Regions from separate parts of the Cupriavidus sp. 10L45 genome, predicted to be linked through region 1. Evidence: predicted binding sites of a transcription regulator. Region 1 holds the regulator's gene; each other region holds the start of a gene.
The links. Region 1 encodes sigma-54, which starts transcription at its own class of promoters, with help from an activator protein. Its sites were predicted from a motif close to TGGCANGNAANCTGCTTT; they were not measured.

Region 1 (4,854 bases):
GACGGTCCATGAAGTCGCGCAAGGTGTCGATGCCGCGCAGGCGCAGTATCGTATTGCGCACCGCAGCCTCGACCAGCACGGCCAGGTTGCGGCCGGCTGCCACCTGGATCTTCACCATGTGGATTGGCAGGCCCAGGACATCGAGGTATTGCGAGTCAAGCGGCAGGCGCTCGAACTCGCCGTCGTTGCGGCGCACGAGCTGCACCACGAGCTTGAGCTTCATCTTCCGGCGCACGGCCGTCTCGCCGAAGATCGTCTTGATGTCGAGCAGGCCCAGGCCGCGCACTTCCAGCAGGTTCTGCAGCAGCGGCGGGCAGCGGCCCTCGATGAAGTCGGGTCCGAGTCGCACGAAATCCACCGCATCGTCGGCCACGAGACCGTGGCCGCGCGAGATCAGTTCCAGGCCCAGTTCGCTCTTGCCCAGGCCGGACTCGCCCATGATCAGCACGCCCATGCCGAGGATGTCGAGGAACACGCCGTGCATCGTCACGCGCGGGGCGGAGATGCGCGACAGGTAGAGCCGCAGATGGTCGATCACAGCCGCCGACGACACCGGCGTGGTGAACAGCGGCGTGGACGAGCGCGTGCAGCGCAGCTCCAGGTCTGGCGGCGGCTCCATGCCATCCGCCACGACGAGGAACGGCGGCTCGAGCAGGATCAGCTCCCCCATCTGGCGCTTGCGCGGCTCGTCGTCGAGGCGCTGGTAGTAGAGGATTTCCGGCTTGCCGAGCACCTGGATCCGGTTCGGGTGGATCAGGTTCAAGTGGCCGACGAGGTCCGCCGCCGAGGTGGCTTCGCGGGCGAATTCCACGTCGAAGGCCCGGTCGGCCCCTTCCAGGCCAGCGACCCACGAGAGCTTGATATCGGCTGCGTTGTCGTCGAAGATCGACTGCGAGGTGACGCCGGTGAGTTCCATGCGCGTATGACTTTCGGGGGCGGACAGGCCGTTTCAGGCGGCCGTTGGGGCGGGAGTCAGGGGTGCCACTGCGTCAGCAGATCATGCACCGCTTCCGACGTGGGCAGTGTGGCGAGGCCCTCGCGCATCTCGCGGTCCGAGAGCAGTTGGGCGATTTCCGACAGGATTTCCAGATGTTGTTGCGTGGCCTGTTCCGGCACGAGCAGGAAGATCAACAGCGACACCGGCTTGCCGTCCGGCGATTCGAACGGAATGGGCTCGGCCAGGCGCATGAAGCCGGCCAGCGGCTGCTTGAGACCCTTGATGCGGCCATGCGGAATGGCCACGCCGGCACCCAGACCCGTGGAACCCAGCGATTCGCGCGCGAACAGGTTATCGGTCACGGTAGCACGCGCCACGCCATGGTTGTTCTCGAACAGGAGCCCGGCTTGCTCGAACACCCGCTTCTTGCTGGTGACGGTGACGTCGAGATGGATGTTGCCGGGTGGCAGCAATTTGGCCAAACGATTCATGGGCGATGCGCGAGAAGTCAGGTTAGCGGGCCGGGGCGCGAAGGCCGTCCCGCCGGATTCGGGGCGAAACTTGGGTACCGAGATCTTGTCTGGGACGCCCGCATTGGAGCGTCCGGCCATTATAGAGCAGGGCTCCACCGCGATTTTGCGATGCAGCGCCGGGGTCGCGGCGGTGCCACGACGTGCCGGCCGGCTTGCCCACCCGGGGTGTCCCGGGGCCGTCCTGTCGTTATTTGTATGGCGGAGCATACACCGAGGCGGGCGGCTTGCGAACACTTGTTCCCATTTTGACCGCTCCCGGGGGCCCCGGGTCGCCCTCCGGCGTGGCAATAAGGTAACGAAACATTCCAGGTGCCCGCACCGTCACCGCCATGGCGCGCGCCCATCAAAAAAGCCGCGCTGATTGCGCGGCTTGAGCTCTTCTTTTCAGTCCTCTGCAGGGTCGGCAACCGCTCTGTTTTCGGTTGCCTGCAGGTCTCTACTGCTGCGTCAGTTGCTGGGCGGCCATCTGGTACTTCACCGCCTCGCGATCGTGGCCCTGTACGCGGTCCTTGTAGCGGATGACCTGGCGGTCGAGCTTGTCGACCAGACAGTCGATCGCCGCATACAGATCTTCATGATGCGCTTCGACGAAGATGTCCTTCCCCTTCAGATGCAGATTGATTTCCGCGTACTGGCGCCGGTCCTTCTCCTTGTGGTTGTCCACCGATAGCAGCACGCTCACGCCGATGACCTGATCGAAATGCCTGACAATTCGCTCCAGTTTCGTTTCCACATACTCACGCAGCGGGGGCGTGATGTCGAGGTGGTGTCCACTGATCTTGAAGTTCATAGCGCTTCTCCTTCTGAAAGAGCCGCACCAGGCAGGCGGTTGCGGCTCGGCTACAAAGTCTTGCGGAGATTGACTGCGGGGATCTTGAGCGCTTCGCGGTATTTCGCCACCGTGCGGCGTGCGACCACGAAGCCTTGCTCACCCAGCAGTTCGGCGATCCGGCTGTCGGAAAGAGGATTCCTGGGGTCTTCGGCTCCTATCAGTTGCTTGATCAGCGCGCGGATTGCCGTGGAGGAGGCCGCGCCGCCAGTCTCCGTAGAGACGTGGCTCCCAAAGAAGTACTTCAACTCGAAAGTACCCATGGGCGTGGCCATGTACTTATTCGTGGTGACCCGGGAAATGGTCGACTCATGTAAACCGAGTGTATCGGCTATTTCCCGCAAAACCAAGGGGCGCATCGCGATTTCGCCATGCGTGAAAAAGTTCTTTTGACGTTCCACAATTGCCTGCGAAACACGCAGGATCGTATCGAATCGTTGCTGGATGTTCTTGATAAGCCACCGCGCCTCCTGAAGCTTCTGCTGCAGGCCTGCCGTCCCCGTTTCGCCCTTCGCGCCGCGCAGGATCTGCGCATACATGTCGTTGATGCGCAGCCGTGGCATGACATCCGGATTGAGCGCCGCGATCCACCCGCTGCCGCTCTTGCGCACGAACACGTCGGGCACCACGAAGTCGGCCTCGGGACGGTTGAACGCGTGCCCCGGATACGGCGCCAGCGAGCGAATCAGTTCGTGTGCCGCCTTCAGTGCTATTTCGTCCACCTGGAGCGCTTTCTTTAGCCGCGTGTAGTCGCGCACGGCCAGCAGTTCCAGATGATGATTGACGATGGTCAGCGCCAGCTCACGATGCGAGTGCTTCAGGCGACGCAATTGCAGGCTGAGGCACTCCGCGGCATTGCGCGCGCCCACGCCGGGCGGGTCGAAGCTCTGCAGCAGGGTCAGGATCGCGTGGACTTCGTCGATCTCGAATTCGAGTTCCTCGGGCAGTTCGGTGCAGATTTCCTCGAGCGAGGCGCTCAGGTAGCCGTCATCGTCGAGCGATTCGATCAGGAAGATGGCCAGGCCCTTGTCGCGCACCGAGATCTTCAGCGGGGCCAACTGCCCCATCAGGTGCTCGCGCAGCGTGGGCTCGGCATCGCGCAACTGCATCGGCGACTTTTCGTCCTCGTCGCCCTGGGGGCGGCGGGCGAAGTCGTCGAGGCTCCAGTCGCTGCCGTAGTCCTCGCTGCCGTTGTCGTTGTAGTTGTCGTCCTCACCGCCGGACGCGCCATCGGTGCGCGCGTCGCCGTTGGGCTGTGGCTCGGAGGAGGCCGGCGCGGGGGCGCTCTGGAGGTTGACCGAGCCATCGGCGGCTACCCGCAGCGGGCTTTCGATCCAGTCGTTTTCGCGTTCGAGCAGGGGATTTTCGGTCAGCGCCTGTTCCACTTCCTGCTGGAGTTCAAGCGTCGAGAGCTGCAACAATCGAATCGACTGTTGCAGCTGCGGGGTCAATGCCAGATGTTGCGAGAGACGAAGCTGAAGCGACGGTTTCATGCGACCTATTCTATGCGCATCCTTCCGACTATGGAACGGAAATTGCTATCGCCTATCGCTCTGACTTCCTGATCGACCCCGGCTGTCGCCGTGGAGGCCGGGAGAAGCGCGGCCGCACGCGGCGGCCGATGGGTCACATGCGGAAATTTTCGCCCAGGTACACGCGTCGCACGGACTCGTTGGCGATGATTTCCTCAGGCTGGCCGGCGGCCAGCACCGTGCCTTCGCTGATGATGTAGGCGTGGTCGCAGATGCCGAGCGTCTCGCGCACGTTGTGGTCGGTGATCAGCACGCCGATGTTGCGCGCCTTCAGGAAGCTCACGATGCGCTGGATTTCGCCCACGGCGATGGGGTCCACGCCGGCGAACGGCTCGTCCAGCAGGATGAAGCGCGGCGCGGAGGCCAGCGCCCGGGCAATTTCCACGCGGCGGCGCTCGCCGCCGGAGAGCGACAGCGCCGGGTTGTTGCGCAGATGGGCGATCTGCAGGTCGTCCAGCAGCGAATCCAGGCGGCGTTCGATCTCGGCCTTCGGCAGCGGCTTGCCCTTCTCCAATTGCAACTCGAGCACGGCGCGGATGTTTTCCTCGACGTTGAGCTTGCGGAAGACCGAGGCCTCCTGCGGCAGGTAGGACAGGCCCATGCGGGCGCGCTCGTGGATCGGCAGGCCGCTGATGTGCTGGTCGTCCAGCACGATGTCGCCCTCATCCAGTGCCACCAGGCCCACGATCATGTAGAACGACGTGGTCTTGCCGGCGCCGTTCGGACCGAGCAGGCCGACCACCTCGCCGCTCTTCACGTCCAGCGAGACGTCCTTGACCACGGTGCGCGAACCGTAGCGCTTCTTCAGGTGGCGCACGACCAGCGTGCTGCTGTCGGTACGGGCGGCCGACGGGGCTGCGGAGGCGTTCGGGGCGAGCGTGGCGGAGTCGTTCATCAGGTCAATGCATGCGTGACGCGGCGGGCGCGTCCGGGGTTCAGGGCTTGCCGGGCGCGGGCGCCGGCTTCAGTTCCAGCGGCGGTGGCGGCGCGGCGGCGCCGCTGGCCGGGTCCGCGCGCGGCGAG
Region 2 (4,854 bases), on a different contig from region 1:
GCGGCTCGGGCATGCGCAGCACGCGCTCGTTGATCCAGCTGCCGCGCGGCAGGTCTTTCAGCGCGTAGCCGATCACCACGTTGTAGCGCATGACCGCGTCGTCCTGCTTCAGGTCCACCAGCGCCACCTTGTGGCCCTGCGGCACGCGTTCCACGAGCGTCAGGCCGCACGGGAACACCGTGCCGGCGGGCAGGCCGCCGTCATTGGCGATGATGGCCACGTTGTCGTCGGCGTGGATGCGGATGTACAGCGGCTTGGGGTCGGCAGCCACGGCCTGGGCGGCCACCGGGGAATCCTGTTCAGACATGTTGGGGGGTCCTTGTCTTCTCTCTATATCAGGCGTGCTTCAGTTCCACGCGCCGGATGTCCTTCACGATCACCAGGTAGCTCACCACGGTGACCAGGGCGTTGATGCCCACGAAAACCAGCGCGCCGTTGAACGAGCCCGTGACGCTGAGGATATAGCCGATCACGATCGGCGTCACGATGCCGGCGATATTGCCAAAGGTGTTGAAAATGCTGCCGGCGAGGCCCATGACCTCCTTGGGCGCCGTATCGGCCACCACAGCCCAGCCCAGCGCGCCAATGCCCTTGCCGAAGAAGGCCAGCGCCATGATGCCGACCACCAGCCACTCGGCATCCACGTAGTTGCAGGCAATCATCGACACGGACAGCAGCATGCCGACCACGATGGGCAGCTTGCGCGCGAAGGTCAGCGAGTAGCCCTTGCGCAGCAGGCTGTCGGAGATCACCCCGCCCAGCACCCCGCCCAGGAAGCCGCAGATAGCCGGCAGCGAGGCCACGAAGCCCGCCTTCAGGATCGACATGCCGCGCGCCTGCACCAGGTACACCGGGAACCACGTCAGGAAGAAGTACGTCAGCACGTTGATGCAGTACTGGCCGAGGTACACGCCAGCCAGCATGCGGTTGGAGAGCAGTTGCTTGGCGTAGAACCAGCCCGCCGGTGCCTTTTCCTTGGCCTGGCCGGCGCCTTCGTTCATATGGATCAGCCCGCCGCCCTGCTCGATATAGTCGAGTTCGGCGCGGTTCACGGCCGGGTGCGTGGCCGGGCTGCGCATGATCTTGAGCCATACCAGCGCCAGCGCCATGCCCATCAGGCCCATCCACAGGTAGACGTGGTGCCAGCCCCAGCTATGGACGACCCAGGCCATCAGCGGCGTGAAGACCACGGCGGCGAAGTACTGGGCGGCGTTGAAGATGGCCGATGCCGTGCCACGCTCGGCGGTGGGGAACCAGCTGGCGACCACCTTGGCGTTGGCCGGGAAAGCCGGCGATTCGGCCAGGCCCACGGCAAAGCGCAGCGCGAACAGTACGGTCATGACCGAGCCGATGGTGGCGAACACGCCCAGCCAGCCCTGCAGCAGCGTGAAGAACGACCAGACGAAGATGCTGGCCGCGTAGATGCGGCGTGCGCCGAAGCGGTCGAGCAGCCAGCCGCCTGGAATCTGCGCCATCACATAGGCCCAGCTGAAGGCGGAGAAGATATAGCCCATCTGCACGGCGCTGAAGCCGAACTCCTCGCGCATCGCGGGGCCGGTGATCGACAGCGTGGCCCGGTCGGCGTAGTTGACCGTGGTCACAATGAAGATGAGCAGGAGAATCCAGTAGCGGACGTTGGTGCGGCGCGCGCCTTCGACAGAAGTCGCGGCGGCGGTGCTGGAAGTGGGGCTTGCGTTCATCGGGGTCTCCTCACAGCCGGGGACCGGGTGCAGAATGCGTGGGAACCGGCTTGTGATATGTCGTCGTACGACTGCGATTATAGGGACGCGGTTCCGTCAGACACAGTGCGCGTTTACCCTGAACGGTGCAAATCGCCCTGCTTTCGGGCATCGGGCCCGATGGCCTTCCTTTCAATCTCCTTGCGGCCTGGCGGGCGATCGGCAGGTCTGGGCGATGTGACGCCCCCCTCGTCTGCCCACCCCCGGTGCGGGCAAAAATGCCGGGGTTTTCCCTCGGTCGTGCCCTTAGCCCTTGCACCGTCAAGTTGTTAGTTGTACGATGACTTATCTCGAATCCACTCAGCAGTTGGGTGCGAGGTCATCGAACGGGCCTTGCCCCATTAACAAACCACACCATTTTCGCCATGTGGCGATCAGGATGAGCGACATGACTACACCGCAAGAACTCAAGCAGATTATTTCGGACGGCCTGCTTTCGTTCCCCGTGACCGACTTTGACGAACAGGGCAATTTCCGCCCGTCGACCTATATCGAACGCCTGGAATGGCTGGCCCCGTACGGCGCCTCGGCCCTGTTCGCAGCCGGCGGCACGGGCGAGTTCTTCTCGCTGACGCAGCAGGACTATTCGAACGTGATCCGCACCGCGGTGGAAACCTGCCGTGGCAAGGTACCCATCCTGGCCGGCGCCGGCGGCCCGACCCGCGTGGCCATCGAATACGCCAAGGAAGCCGAGCGCCTGGGCGCGCACGGCATCCTGCTGATGCCGCATTACCTGACCGAAGCCAGCGAAGAAGGCATCGCCAACCACATTGAAGAGGTCTGCAAGGCCACCAAGTGCGGCGTGATCGTCTACAACCGCGCCAACTCGCGCATCGGCGCCGACCTGCTGGAACGCGTGGTCGACCGCTGCCCGAACCTGATCGGCTTCAAGGACGGCGTGGGCGAGATCGAGGCAATGGTGCGCGTGCGCCGCAAGCTCGGCGACCGCCTGGCCTACCTGGGCGGCCTGCCCACCGCCGAGGTCTACGCCGCTGCCTACAAGGCGCTGGGCGTGCCGGTGTACTCGTCGGCCGTGTTCAACTTCATCCCGAAGACGGCGATGGACTTCTACCGCGCCATCGCGGCGGACGACCACGCTACCGTGGGTCGCCTGATCGACGACTTCTTCCTGCCGTACCTGGACATCCGTAACCGCAAGCACGGCTACGCGGTGTCGATCGTCAAGGCCGGCGCCAAGCTGGTTGGCCACGATGCCGGCCCGGTGCGCGCACCGCTGACGGACCTGAACGAAGAGGAAATGGGCAAGCTGGACGCCCTGATCCGCAAGCTGGGACCGCAGTAAGCGGTCATGTGGTGCCCTCCCCGCTGCGGGAGGAAAGAACTGAACGCCGGCCTTTGCGCCGGCGTTTTTTTTTGGGCGCGCCGCACCATCCTGCGGCATGGCGTGCGCCACCCCGGCGCAAATCGGCCCGGAACTGGGTCAAAATCGGCGCCATCCCCCTGGCCCGAAACCTGCAATCTCACCCCCCGAAGAGTAGAAGCGTTCAACCGCCCACCCCCGGTGCGCGGCAGGAAATTGCTCTTGACGTCCGTGCCCCGCCCTTGCGCGACTGGCACCGGGGCTCAAGAGATCGTCCGCAGGTCAGATCCCCCGGCAGTCATCGCGCGAAAGGCAGGACCGCACCCAACCTTTCCTGACTCCGGAACGATCATGACCGACACCGCCTCCCTCCACGAACTGGCCCGCGAATCCCGCATGGGCGCGCAAGGCCACGAGACCAGCGCGCGCGAGATCCGCCGCATCGACCTCTCCGACTACCCCCGCCGCAAGGCCGAGATCGCCGACGAACTCTGGCATGCGGCCGTGGACGTCGGCTTCTTCCAGGTGGCGAACCATGGCATCGACCTCGCCGCCGTGCGCGAAGCCTTCGCCATGACCGAACGCTTCTTCGCGCTGCCGGAGGCCGTGAAGGGCCTGTATCCGCTGCAGAAGGCCAACAACGCCGGCTGGGAGTCCCGCGCGCAGGTACGGCCGTCCACGGGCACGCCGGACCAGAAGGAGTCCTACCAGATCACGCGCCCGCACATGGCGCCGCTATGGCCCACTGAGGCGGAGCTGGCCGGCTTCCAGGCCACCATGCTGGCCTTCGAGCGCCAGTGCTGGGAGGTGGGCATGAAGCTCCTGTCCTGCTTCGCCGACAAGCTCGGCTTCGATCCGGAATTCTTCACGCGCGCCCACGACCCGGCCGCGCCGGACTACCAGAGCACGCTGCGGCTGCTGCACTACTACGCGATTCCGCCCGAGGCGCAGGACAAACTCGAACTCTGGCGTGCCGGTGCCCATACGGATTTCGACTGCCTGACGCTGCTGTTCCAGCGCCAGGGCCAGGGCGGCCTGCAGGTCTGTCCGGGCAAGGAGATGGAGGCGCAGGCGTGGACGCCCATCGCCCCGGACGAAGACGTCATCACGTGCAATATCGGGGACATGCTGATGCGCTGGAGCGATGACCGCCTGCCGTCCAACTTCCACCGCGTGCGCAACCCCGCGCCGGGCGAGTACATGGGCCCGCGCTACAGCCTGGCGTTCTTCTGCCAGGCCAACCGCGAGGCGACGATCGAGGGCCCTGCACGGCTGTACCCAGCCATCTCGGCGGGCGATTTCCTGCGCCAGCGCGTGGCAGCCAATTTCAAGGCGTACTGACCCGCCCTCGCCGCCCTCGCCGCCCGGGCATCCGGGCAACAAAAAACCCCACGCGCCGGAGCGGGTGGGGTTTTCAGGACTACCAAAGATGCGTGGCGATCAGGCCGCGGCGTCCTTCAGCTTCTTCAGCGGACGGACCTTGACCTTGACGCTGGCCGGCTTGGCCGGGAACCAACGCTCTTCACCCGTGAACGGGTCCTTGCCAAAGCGCTTCTTCTTGGCCGGCACTTGCTGTGCGGTCACCTTCAGCAGGCCCGGCAGCGTGAATTCGCCGGCGCCCTTCTTGTTCAGCGCGCTGACGATGGTGTTTTCCAGATGGGCCAGCACCGACTTCACGGCCTTGGCTTCCAGCTGGGTCTGAGCTACCAGGTGAGCGACCAGGCTCGACTTGTTGAAGGTGTCCTTCAGCGGCTTCGGAGCCGGAGCAGCGGCGGGAGCAGCCTTCTTGGCCGG
Region 3 (4,854 bases), on a different contig from region 1:
GAACACGGCCGCCGTGGGCAGCGCGGCCATCGGCACGGCACTCGGCGCAGCGGCCGGGGCGGCCTTCGACGGCGGTTCGGGCGCGGCCATCGGCGCCGGCGTGGGCCTGCTCACTGGCGCCGCCGTGGGGGCCGGGAACTCGTATAACGCGGGATATGGCTCGCAGCGGCAGTACGACGCCGCCTACGTCCAGTGCATGTACGCCAGCGGCAACCGCGTGCCGGTCTACGGGCAGATGGTGTCCACGCCGCGCGCCACCAGCTACGCGGCGCCGCCGTCGAACTACCAGCCCTACTATCCTCCGCCCCCGCCGCCCGGTTACGTGCGCTGACGGCTTCGGCCCTGGCTGGGTTTCGGCTCAGCCGTGGCCCTGCCGGGCGCGTACGCGCACCCAGGCGCAGAAGTCGCGCGGACGGTGCGCGTCGTCCATTTCCTCGCAAGCCTTGTCCAGCGTGTTGAACTGTGCGGCTTCGTCGCCCTGATAGTAATAGCGCAGGCGATCCATCCACAGCCGCGCGCGCTCTGGCTGGCCGGTCAGCGCCAGTAGCCACGCGGTGCGGCCGATCAGGTTCGGGGTGGGCAGCAGGTGCAGCGCGTCGAGGTGCCCGGGTAGCAATTCGGCGGCATTCTGGGCCGTGATGACGGTCCGCTCGATGGCCTCCGACGCGGCGTGCTGGCGGAACCAGTGGCGCGGCATCGGCAGGCCATCGCGCCGTTCATCGCTCGCATACTCGCGCGCTTCCACGCGGCGGTAGTCCTGCCAGAGCGTGGTCAGGATGATGGCCGAGAGCGCGACGAAGGCGATGCCGATGCCCATCGCCGCCGGCTTGGGGAGGCGCAGTTTGCCGAAGCCGGACGGCTCCAGCCAGCCCAGCAGGAAGCAGAACGGCAGGAAGAAGTAGAGGTAATGGAGCGGGTATTCGAGCATCGAATGCGCGCCGACCATCGCCAGCCAGAGCAGGATCACCACGGTCTGCGGCCGCTCCGCCGACGCCGCGAGCCAGAGGCGACTACGCACCACGCGCCACAGCCACGCCAGCAGCAGCACCCCCACGCCCGCCGTCCCCATCAAACCGGTCTTCGCCAGCAGATCGAGCACGGCGTTGTGGGCGTGCAGGGACATCTCGGCCGTCACGCGCAGTTGCGACATCTGCTGGAACTGCGCCCAGCCGAACTCCCCGTAACCCACGCCGAGCAGCGGATGCGAGCGGAACATGGCGATGGCATGCGCCCACAGCGCGCCGCGTGCCGAGACCTGATCGCCGGCCTTCAGTTGCGCGACGGTATCGAACAATCGCCAATCGAATGCCTGCCCGGCGCTCTTGATGACCGTCTGCAGCACCACGATGCCGACGACCAACAGCACGGCGGCGAGCACGAGGCCGGGCGGGCGCGCCATCGGATTCGGCCCGCGCCGCTCGCCGCGCGCCATCGCGGCGGCGATCAGGGCATAGATGGCGGCCAGCCCAACGTGGACAAGGCCCGTGCGCGAGCCGGTCAGCGCGATACCCGACTCGAGCAGCAGCACGGCGGCCAGCCAAGCCGCAAACCCGAGCCGCGCCCGCCGCGCCAGCCACATCGCGGCAACCAGGCCAAAGCCGTGGATCGTCGCCTGATGGTTGGGCTGGTTCAGGTTGCCCCACAGCCGGCGGTTGGTGTCGTAGAAATATTCCGAAACGAGGCCGAACATCTGGTCTTCCATATGGAAGACCTGGATCCACTGGGCCAACGTGCCGAGCAGCCCGGCGACGAGGAAGGTGATGGCGACGGCATCGACAATTTCGGCGCGCTCCTCGGTGGACAACCCCTGGCCAAGGCACCATGCGGCGACCATCATGGCGGCGCCGAGGGCGAGGACGATCTGGGTGGTGAAGCGGCTGCCCGTGATATCGGCCATGCCGGCGGCAGACTGGACGAGCGTCGTGAGGATCAGCCAGAGCGGCAGCAGGACGATCCAGGGGACTTGGGGGGTGTCTGGCGAACGCCGAAAGGCCAGCAGGCAGACCAGCGCGACACCGAGCACGCCGGCCATCCATTCGCCGTAGAAGGTGGCGAGCGGAAGCGTGTGCTTCGAAACCAGCAGCGGGAGGGTAAAGGCGGCGATGATCGCCGACCCCGGAAGCAAAGCCCTGGATGGCGGCATGCGGGCGCGAGGGGAAGGAAAGGCGCCATGATAGCGTGGCGGCTTGCGGAAGCAGGAAAAGAAAAAGCGCCCGAAGGCGCTTTTTCTACATCAGCATCAGGCGAGGGAAAGGCTCGCTGATGGCTTGATATTAAATCGCCTGGCCAATCGGGCAACCCGAAGGAGCGTAGCTGGCTTTCCAACCAGCGTTGTTGCTAGCTGTAACGAAGCAGCGCCACGTACCAGTATCTTGGCGCTGCCAGTTGATGGTGGCACCTGCCACGGAAGGGCTAGCATTCTTGTTGGTGCCTGCGTCCGTGGTCAGCGTCGACGACCAGACAAATGCGCCGGTGTTCACGTTAGCGGGCACATTCGGATCGGCATACAGATTCGACTGAACAAAGCCAATATCGGCCAAGGCGGCAACCGCGGCGCCGTTGCTCAGACGATCTTCAAATGCCGTCTTGTACGCGCCCATTTCGCTGACTGCACGTGCCACCTGCGTACGCGCCGTGTAATCCTGATATTGCGGAATCGCGATAGCAGCCAGGATACCGATGATCGCAACCACGATCATCAGTTCGATCAGCGTGAAACCCTTTTGGGCTTGGCGACCCAGTTTTTTGATTTGTTGTACCCGTTGCATAAGGATTGACCCCTCGATGAGATTTTCGTTACAGAAAGAAACATCTGCTTGCATGTGATGCATTACCCCTAAAGCAGGGAGTGTGCCAGGCCAGCAAATGCCGATAATCTCATGCGGGAGTGACAAAATTTGGCCGATCTACGATTCCAAGGGACGGCTAATCAACAAAATTTGTCACATTTTGTGTCTACGGGACTGACAAAGTTTTGCAGTGGACCGGCGTGGGCGGATCAAGCCTCAGGCGTATAGCCCCACCGGTACCGACATGCCTTAGGCCGCACATTTTCACGGGTATTCGAATAACAGTCCCAGGACGCCGCGCCGCCGCCAGCGTAGCCTTCAGACGGTTTGCCGGTCCCACTCAACTCAAGCTCCACGAACTTGCCCCGGAGCAGCGGCGACGCGTCCTCGCGGAAGTACGCCCGGAGAAAGCACCCGCCGCCGTCTGAGACCTGGCCCATGCGCTGGGCCACCACGCGCTCCACGTACTTTCCGTTAATGGTTGCAGCCGGCGGCAAGGCGGCATCGTTCTCCCCGGTGTTGTCAGGACATTGAGAGGACAAGACATAGGTCTCCAGCACCGAGACCTTCAATCCCCCCAGCAAATACAGCCCCTCGGCGAACTGGGCCCGCGCCACGTACGCGCGGTACTGCGGCAGGGCGAGGCTGGCCAGGATGCCGATGATCGCCACCACGATCATCAGCTCGATCAGCGAAAAGCCCGCCCGCCGTGGAAGGCGCTTGCGGCGATCCATGGCGCACCGCCTCAGGCCGAGGTGGAACTCGATCCCCGCACGCTGCAGGACTTCGGCATCAGCTTGTGGTCCACGTTGGAGAAGCAATCCCAGGTGAACGAGCCCTCGGAGCCCTTCAGTTCCAACTCCACATGCTTGCCGGCCAGCGCCTGCGAGACGTCACTCCGGAACCGGGCCGTGATCACGCAACCGCCGGAGTCGCCCACCACGCCATTGGCCTTGGTTTCCACCGATGCCACATACCGGCCATTGATGGTCGAACTCAGCGGCAGGCCGGAGTTATTGGCCGTCTTGTTGTCCGGGCACGACCCGGAGCTGACGTACGCCTCCACCAGCGACGTCTTCAGGCCCGACGCCAGCGTCAGCGCCTCGGCAAACTGGGCCCGCGCCACGTAGTCGCGATACTGCGGAATGGCAAGGCTGGCCAGGATGCCGATGATCGCCACCACGATCATCAGTTCGATCAGCGTGAAGCCGGCGCGCGTGGCCCGGCGAACAAGACGGCCAAGCCGCCGTGGATAAGTGTTGGTGTGTTGCATAGGACCCCCTTTCTGGTTGTCGTCATCGACGCGATGACTGGGGTCGTATGCTGTGGCGGGCTGCGCGCTACAAATTTGATCGCGCGCAAGCCGCCGGACGTTGATTCACTCTGATGGAAATGCACCATAAATGGCGCATTTCGGCCCGATTTTTTCGATGCTGACCGAGGCTGGGAGCGCTCCCACCCCCTGTCAGCCGCCGGTGCGCAGATCAGGCCGGACTGGCCGCCGCAGCCGCCGCCACGTGGCTGCACGCCTTGGGCAGGTACTTCCGTTCAGCGCCCGATTCGCACTGCCACGCCACGGCACCCTGGTCCGCGCCGGTCATGCGCAGCGTCAGGGACTTGCCGACCAGCCCCTTGGCGATGCCAGCGTCCTTGAAGTTGGCGACGATGGTGCAGCCACCCGCCGCCGTGGGCGTGCCGCCCGTGACCACGCTCTTGATGTACGTCCCGGCAATGCTGGTCGCCAGCGGAATCCCGTCCGCCGCCCCGCTGGCGTTGCTGGGGCAGGTGCCGCCGTACGAGAACGTTTCGATCACCGCCGGCTTCTGCCCCGACGCCAGGCTCAGTCCCTCGGCGAACTGCGAGCGCGCCACGTAGTCCTGATACTGTGGAATGGCGACCCCGGCGAGGATGCCGATGATCGCCACCACGATCATCAGTTCGATCAGCGTGAAGCCGCGATGGCGGCGTACGGAAGGCTTGCGTTGCATATTGACCCTTTTCATGGTGATGGTTGATGTCCGTGCCGCGCGGCATTGCGCACCGGCACGGCACCCATGATCGGGAG
Region 4 (4,854 bases), on a different contig from region 1:
GGAACTGGTGCGGCGCATCAAGGAAGTGTTTCCACACGCGGCTCCCGGCATTGGCTGGGGCATGACGGAGACCTCGGCCACCTTCACCAGCCACAGCGCGGAAGAGTACGTGTTCCGGCCAGACAGCAGCGGCCCGGCCCTGCCCATCGGCGAGATGAAGATCGACGATGGCTTCGGGCGCGCGCTGCCCTTGGGGGAGACCGGCGAGCTGATGGTGCGCGGCGCGAACGTGGTGCACGGCTACTGGAACAAGGCCGAGGCGACGGCCAAGACCTTCGTCGATGGCTGGCTGCACACTGGCGACATCGCCCGGCTGGATGCGGACGGCTTCCTCTATATCGTCGACCGGATGAAGGACATGCTGATCCGCGGCGGCGAGAACATCTACTGCATCGAGGTGGAAAGCGCGCTGTACGCCCATCCGGCCATCATGGATGCGGCGCTGGTCGGCATCCCGCACCGCACGCTGGGCGAGGAGCCCGGTGCGGTGGTGAGCCTGAAGCCGGGCATGGCTGCCACGGAAGCGGAGTTGCAGGATTTCGTGCGGCAGCAGCTGGCGGCGTTCAAGGTGCCAGTGCGGATTATCGTCAGCGGGGAGATGCTGCCGCGCAATCCCAATGGGAAGATTCTGAAATCGAATCTGCGCAAGCTGTTTGAAGCCTGAGGTTGCTGAGGGGCTGAGGCTTACTTGACGGGGATCGGTGTCCCGGCCGGCACCGGTACCGCCGTCACCGCGTTCTGCGGGCTGCCGCTGACGATGCGGTCGGAGTAGGTCAGATAGACCAGCGTGTTGCGCTTGCGGTCCACCGCACGCACCACGTGCAGGGTCTTGAACAGGATCGACATCCGCTCGGAAAACACGTCTTCCTGCGCCTTGACCGGGCCCTTGAAGGTGATGGGGCCCACCTGGCGGCAGGCAATCGACGCTTCCGGCGGGTCTTCGGCCATGCCGAGCGAGCCCTTGATGCCGCCCGTGCGCGCCCGCGAGACGTAGCAGGTGATGCCGTCCACCTGCGGATCGTCATAGGCTTCGATCACCACCTTGTCGGAGCCGGTGACGCGGAAATTCGTGCTGACGCTGCCGATTTCCTCGGCCTGCGTGATGCCGGAGAGCGCCCACAGGCCGGCGACGGCCATCATTCCGATGCGGATGTTCGCCATGGTCAGTCCGCCGAACCCTTGATCTCGTCGTGCCGGCGCTCCATTTCCTGGCGCAGCGCGCGGCGCTGCTGGGCGGCGGCAAAGCGCTGGCGCTCCACCTCGTCACGCGGTTGCAGCGGCGGCACCTCGGCCGGCGCGCCGTTGTCGTCCACGGCCACCATCGTGAAGTAGCAGCTATTGGTATGCCGTACCACCTTGCTGCGAATATTCTCAGTCACCACCTTGATGCCGATTTCCATCGAGCTGCGGCCGGTGTAGTTCACGGCAGACAGGAAGGTGACGAGTTCGCCCACGTGGATCGGCTGGCGGAACATCACCTGGTCCACCGACAGCGTGACCACATAGCGGCCGGCGTAGCGGCTGGCGCAGGCGTAGGCCACCATGTCCAGGTACTTCAGGATGGTGCCCCCGTGCACGTTGCCGGAGAAGTTGGCCATGTCCGGCGTCATCAGCACGGTCATGGAAAGCTGGTGGGACAGATCGTTCATCGCAGAAAATCCAGAAATGGAGCCTGAGGCGCGGGCAGTGTAACCCGACGAGGCGCGCCAATGGGCAAATCCGCGCGTGGACATCATGGCCCAAAAAGAAAAGCGGCCCCGAAGGCCGCTTTCCGTACTTTCAAGAACGCGAACTTGCTTACTTCTTCTTGTTCACGGCGTCCTTGAAACCCTGGCCGGCGGAGAACTTCACCGTCTTGGCGGCCGGGATCTTGATCGTTTCGCCGGTGCGCGGATTGCGGCCGGTACGGGCAGCACGCTTGCCCGAGCTGAAGCTACCAAACCCCACCAGGGTGACCGAGTCCCCCTTGGCCACTGCCTTTTTGATACTGTCCAGCGCGGCGTTCAGCGCGCGCTCGGCGGCGGCGTTGCTGAGTTCTGCTTCCGCGGCGATGGCCGATACCAGTTCACCTTTATTCATGGCTAGATTTCCCTTGTTGGTCGTCGTCACCGGACATCTGCCTGCCGGCAAATTACCGATCGGCGCAGTCTAATCTGCCCTTTGCGCCTTGGGCAATCCCCAGTGGCACCGAAGCAACGAAAACGGCCGGAAAACGTTCTCTGGCAAGACTTAGCGGGGGTTTTACCCCTCTTTTCCCCAAATGGAATCGTCACTTTTTCAGCCCGACACGTATCGTGCGGCGCACATGCACGGGGCCGCGCTTCGTCGGCCTCCCCCCGGGCGAGGACGCACCATTCTGGATCGCACCGCGCGCGCTATACGCCCGCTTTTGGCGCATGGCGATCCATAATGAGGCGTGGCTCGTACGGCGGCGCAGCCGCTGCGCGCAATAGTTGATCCGACAACTCGCCCGGAAACGCCACACCAGTGCGCCACGCACCGCCTCGGCGCTATTTTCCCCATTTTGCATCGCTGTCTGGAACGGATTTTGCATACTCGTGCTCCCATTTTGAGCATTGAGGTAGCAATGGAAAACTGGAAAACGGGCGCCGATGCGATGTTCATCCTGCTCGGCGCCATCCTGGTACTCGCCATGCACGCGGGATTTGCATTCCTGGAACTCGGCACGGTGCGCAAGAAAAACCAGGTGAATGCACTGGTGAAAATCCTTGTTGATTTTGCCGTTTCCACGATTGCTTACTTTTTTGTCGGTTATACGGTGGCGTACGGGGTGCAATTCATGTCCGGTGCCGAAGTCCTGGCACAAAAGAGCGGATATGAACTGGTGAAATTCTTCTTCCTCGCCACATTTGCGGCGGCCATTCCGGCGATTATTTCGGGAGGCATTGCGGAGCGCTCGCGATTCAATCCGCAACTGGTCGCCACATTCATCCTGGTAGGTTTTGTCTACCCGTTCTTCGAAGGTATCGCCTGGAACAACCGCTTCGGCATCCAGGACTGGATCGCCTCGGTTGCAGGCTCGCCGTTTCACGATTTCGCAGGCTCGGTCGTCGTGCATGCCGTGGGCGGCTGGATCGCCCTGCCCGCCGTGTTGCTGCTGGGCGCCCGGCGCGGCCGGTACTCGAAGGACGGCCGCATCAGCGCGCATCCGCCCTCGAACATCCCCTTCCTGGCGCTCGGCGCCTGGGTGCTGGCGGTGGGCTGGTTCGGCTTCAATGTGATGAGCGCCCAGACCGTGGACAAGATCAGCGGCCTGGTGGCCATCAATTCGCTGATGGCGATGGCCGGCGGCACGCTGGCGGCGTGGTGGGCCGGCCGCAACGACCCCGGCTTCGCCTACAACGGCCCGCTGGCCGGGCTGGTGGCCGTGTGCGCCGGCTCGGACCTCATGCATCCGCTCGGCGCGCTGATCACCGGCGCGGTGGCCGGCGTGCTGTTCGTCTATTTGTTTACGCTGGCCCAGAACAAGTGGCATATCGATGACGTGCTGGGCGTCTGGCCGCTGCACGGCTTGTGCGGCGCCTGGGGCGGCATCGCGGCGGGCATCTTCGGCACCCATGCGCTCGGCGGCATGGGCGGGGTGTCGCTGGTCGCGCAGCTGATCGGCACGGCGCTCGGCATCGTCATCGCGCTGGTGGGCGGCACGGTAGTCTACGGTGCACTGAAGAAATTCGTCGGAATACGACTGGATGCCGAAGCCGAGTTCAATGGCGCGGACCTGACCCTGCACCGCATTTCGGCCACCCCGGAGCGCGAGACCAACTGGTAATCCACCCTTGTTGGGACTGGGAGAAAGCGGCCGGACAGCGTTCCGGCCGCTTTGTTATTTGCGCATATCGAACGGCGGATTTTCGCGAAATTATTAACTTGAACTTGCCCGCGACGAGGCCAATAATGCCCTTGCCTAACAGGAGCATGCCCCATGGATACCTCTTCGTTGCAGAGCTTTCGCGAGTTGATCGTCGGTTACGCCACCGTGTTCGGCGTCAAGATCCTGGCCGCGCTGGCCTTCTGGGTGATCGGCCGCTGGCTGATCCATTTCGTCGTCCGGCTGGTCCAGAACTCGCTGGCCCGGCAGAAGGTGGACCCCACGCTGCTGCGCTACGTCGGCTCCATCGTCACCGTCACCCTCAACGTGGTGCTGGTGATCGGTATCCTCGGCTACTTCGGCATCCAGACCACCACCTTCGCGGCGCTGATTGCGGCGGCTGGCGTGGCCATCGGCATGGCGTGGTCGGGGCTGATGGCGAATTTCGCGGCCGGCGCCTTCCTCGTGGTGCTGCGGCCGTTCAAGGTGGGCGATTTCGTGACCATCGGCGGCGTGACCGGCACAGTCAGGGAGATCGGCCTGTTCGCCACCACGCTCGACACGCCGGACAACGTGCTGACCGTAGTCGGCAACAACAAGATCTTCTCGGACACCATCCAGAATTTCACCGCCAATGCCTACCGGCGCGTGGAACTGAAGGCGCAGCTGGCCGGCTCGACTGACGCGATGGCCGCCGTGGCACTGCTCAAGGAGCGCATCGGCGCGATTCCCAACGTACTGGCCGAACCGCCTGTCGACGTGGAGATCCTCGAGTTCACGCTGGTCGGCCCGGTGCTCGCCGTGCGGCCGTACTGCCATAACGATCACTACTGGCAGGTCTATTTCGATACCAACCGCGTGATTCGCGAGAGTTTTGGCCAAGCCGGATTTGCCGCCCCGATGCCGGCGCAGATGGTGGTCATGCAGCCCGCGCCGGCCATGCCGATGGCGCCGGCGACGCCCGCCAACCAGGCCGCCTGATCAGGCGGGCACGGCCGCGCCGGCCCGCCCGTAGCGCCGCAGCA

Region 2: a site for sigma-54 is predicted at 3,202-3,219, ahead of AC1DFU_RS13520 (isopenicillin N synthase family dioxygenase). Genes of this name have one in related genera too.
Region 3: a site for sigma-54 is predicted at 2,839-2,856, ahead of AC1DFU_RS22425 (pilin). Genes of this name have one in related genera too.
Region 4: a site for sigma-54 is predicted at 2,538-2,555, ahead of AC1DFU_RS13565 (ammonium transporter). Genes of this name have one in related genera too.

Annotation. Positions count from the first base shown of each region.
Region 1 covers NZ_JBFTJC010000003.1:14,867-19,720, reverse strand. Annotated here, with positions in the region: gene hprK (HPr(Ser) kinase/phosphatase) at 1-916, opposite strand, end outside; gene AC1DFU_RS05970 (PTS sugar transporter subunit IIA) at 973-1,428, opposite strand; gene hpf (ribosome hibernation-promoting factor, HPF/YfiA family) at 1,907-2,260, opposite strand; gene AC1DFU_RS05960 (RNA polymerase factor sigma-54) at 2,311-3,792, opposite strand; gene lptB (LPS export ABC transporter ATP-binding protein) at 3,926-4,726, opposite strand; gene lptA (lipopolysaccharide transport periplasmic protein LptA) at 4,767-4,854, opposite strand, start outside.
Region 2 covers NZ_JBFTJC010000006.1:293,442-298,295, forward strand. Annotated here, with positions in the region: gene garD (galactarate dehydratase) at 1-307, opposite strand, end outside; gene AC1DFU_RS13510 (MFS transporter) at 336-1,700, opposite strand; gene kdgD (5-dehydro-4-deoxyglucarate dehydratase) at 2,128-3,042, shown strand; gene AC1DFU_RS13520 (isopenicillin N synthase family dioxygenase) at 3,412-4,401, shown strand; gene AC1DFU_RS13525 (HU family DNA-binding protein) at 4,501-4,854, opposite strand, start outside.
Region 3 covers NZ_JBFTJC010000013.1:158,930-163,783, reverse strand. Annotated here, with positions in the region: gene AC1DFU_RS22435 (hypothetical protein) at 1-331, shown strand, start outside; gene AC1DFU_RS22430 (Wzy polymerase domain-containing protein) at 359-2,143, opposite strand; gene AC1DFU_RS22425 (pilin) at 2,274-2,768, opposite strand; gene AC1DFU_RS22420 (pilin) at 2,999-3,523, opposite strand; gene AC1DFU_RS22415 (pilin) at 3,535-4,062, opposite strand; gene AC1DFU_RS22410 (pilin) at 4,274-4,777, opposite strand.
Region 4 covers NZ_JBFTJC010000006.1:302,454-307,307, forward strand. Annotated here, with positions in the region: gene AC1DFU_RS13545 (class I adenylate-forming enzyme family protein) at 1-664, shown strand, start outside; gene AC1DFU_RS13550 (CreA family protein) at 685-1,161, opposite strand; gene AC1DFU_RS13555 (acyl-CoA thioesterase) at 1,164-1,649, opposite strand; gene AC1DFU_RS13560 (HU family DNA-binding protein) at 1,798-2,079, opposite strand; gene AC1DFU_RS13565 (ammonium transporter) at 2,588-3,790, shown strand; gene AC1DFU_RS13570 (mechanosensitive ion channel family protein) at 3,944-4,810, shown strand; gene AC1DFU_RS13575 (Bcr/CflA family multidrug efflux MFS transporter) at 4,811-4,854, opposite strand, start outside.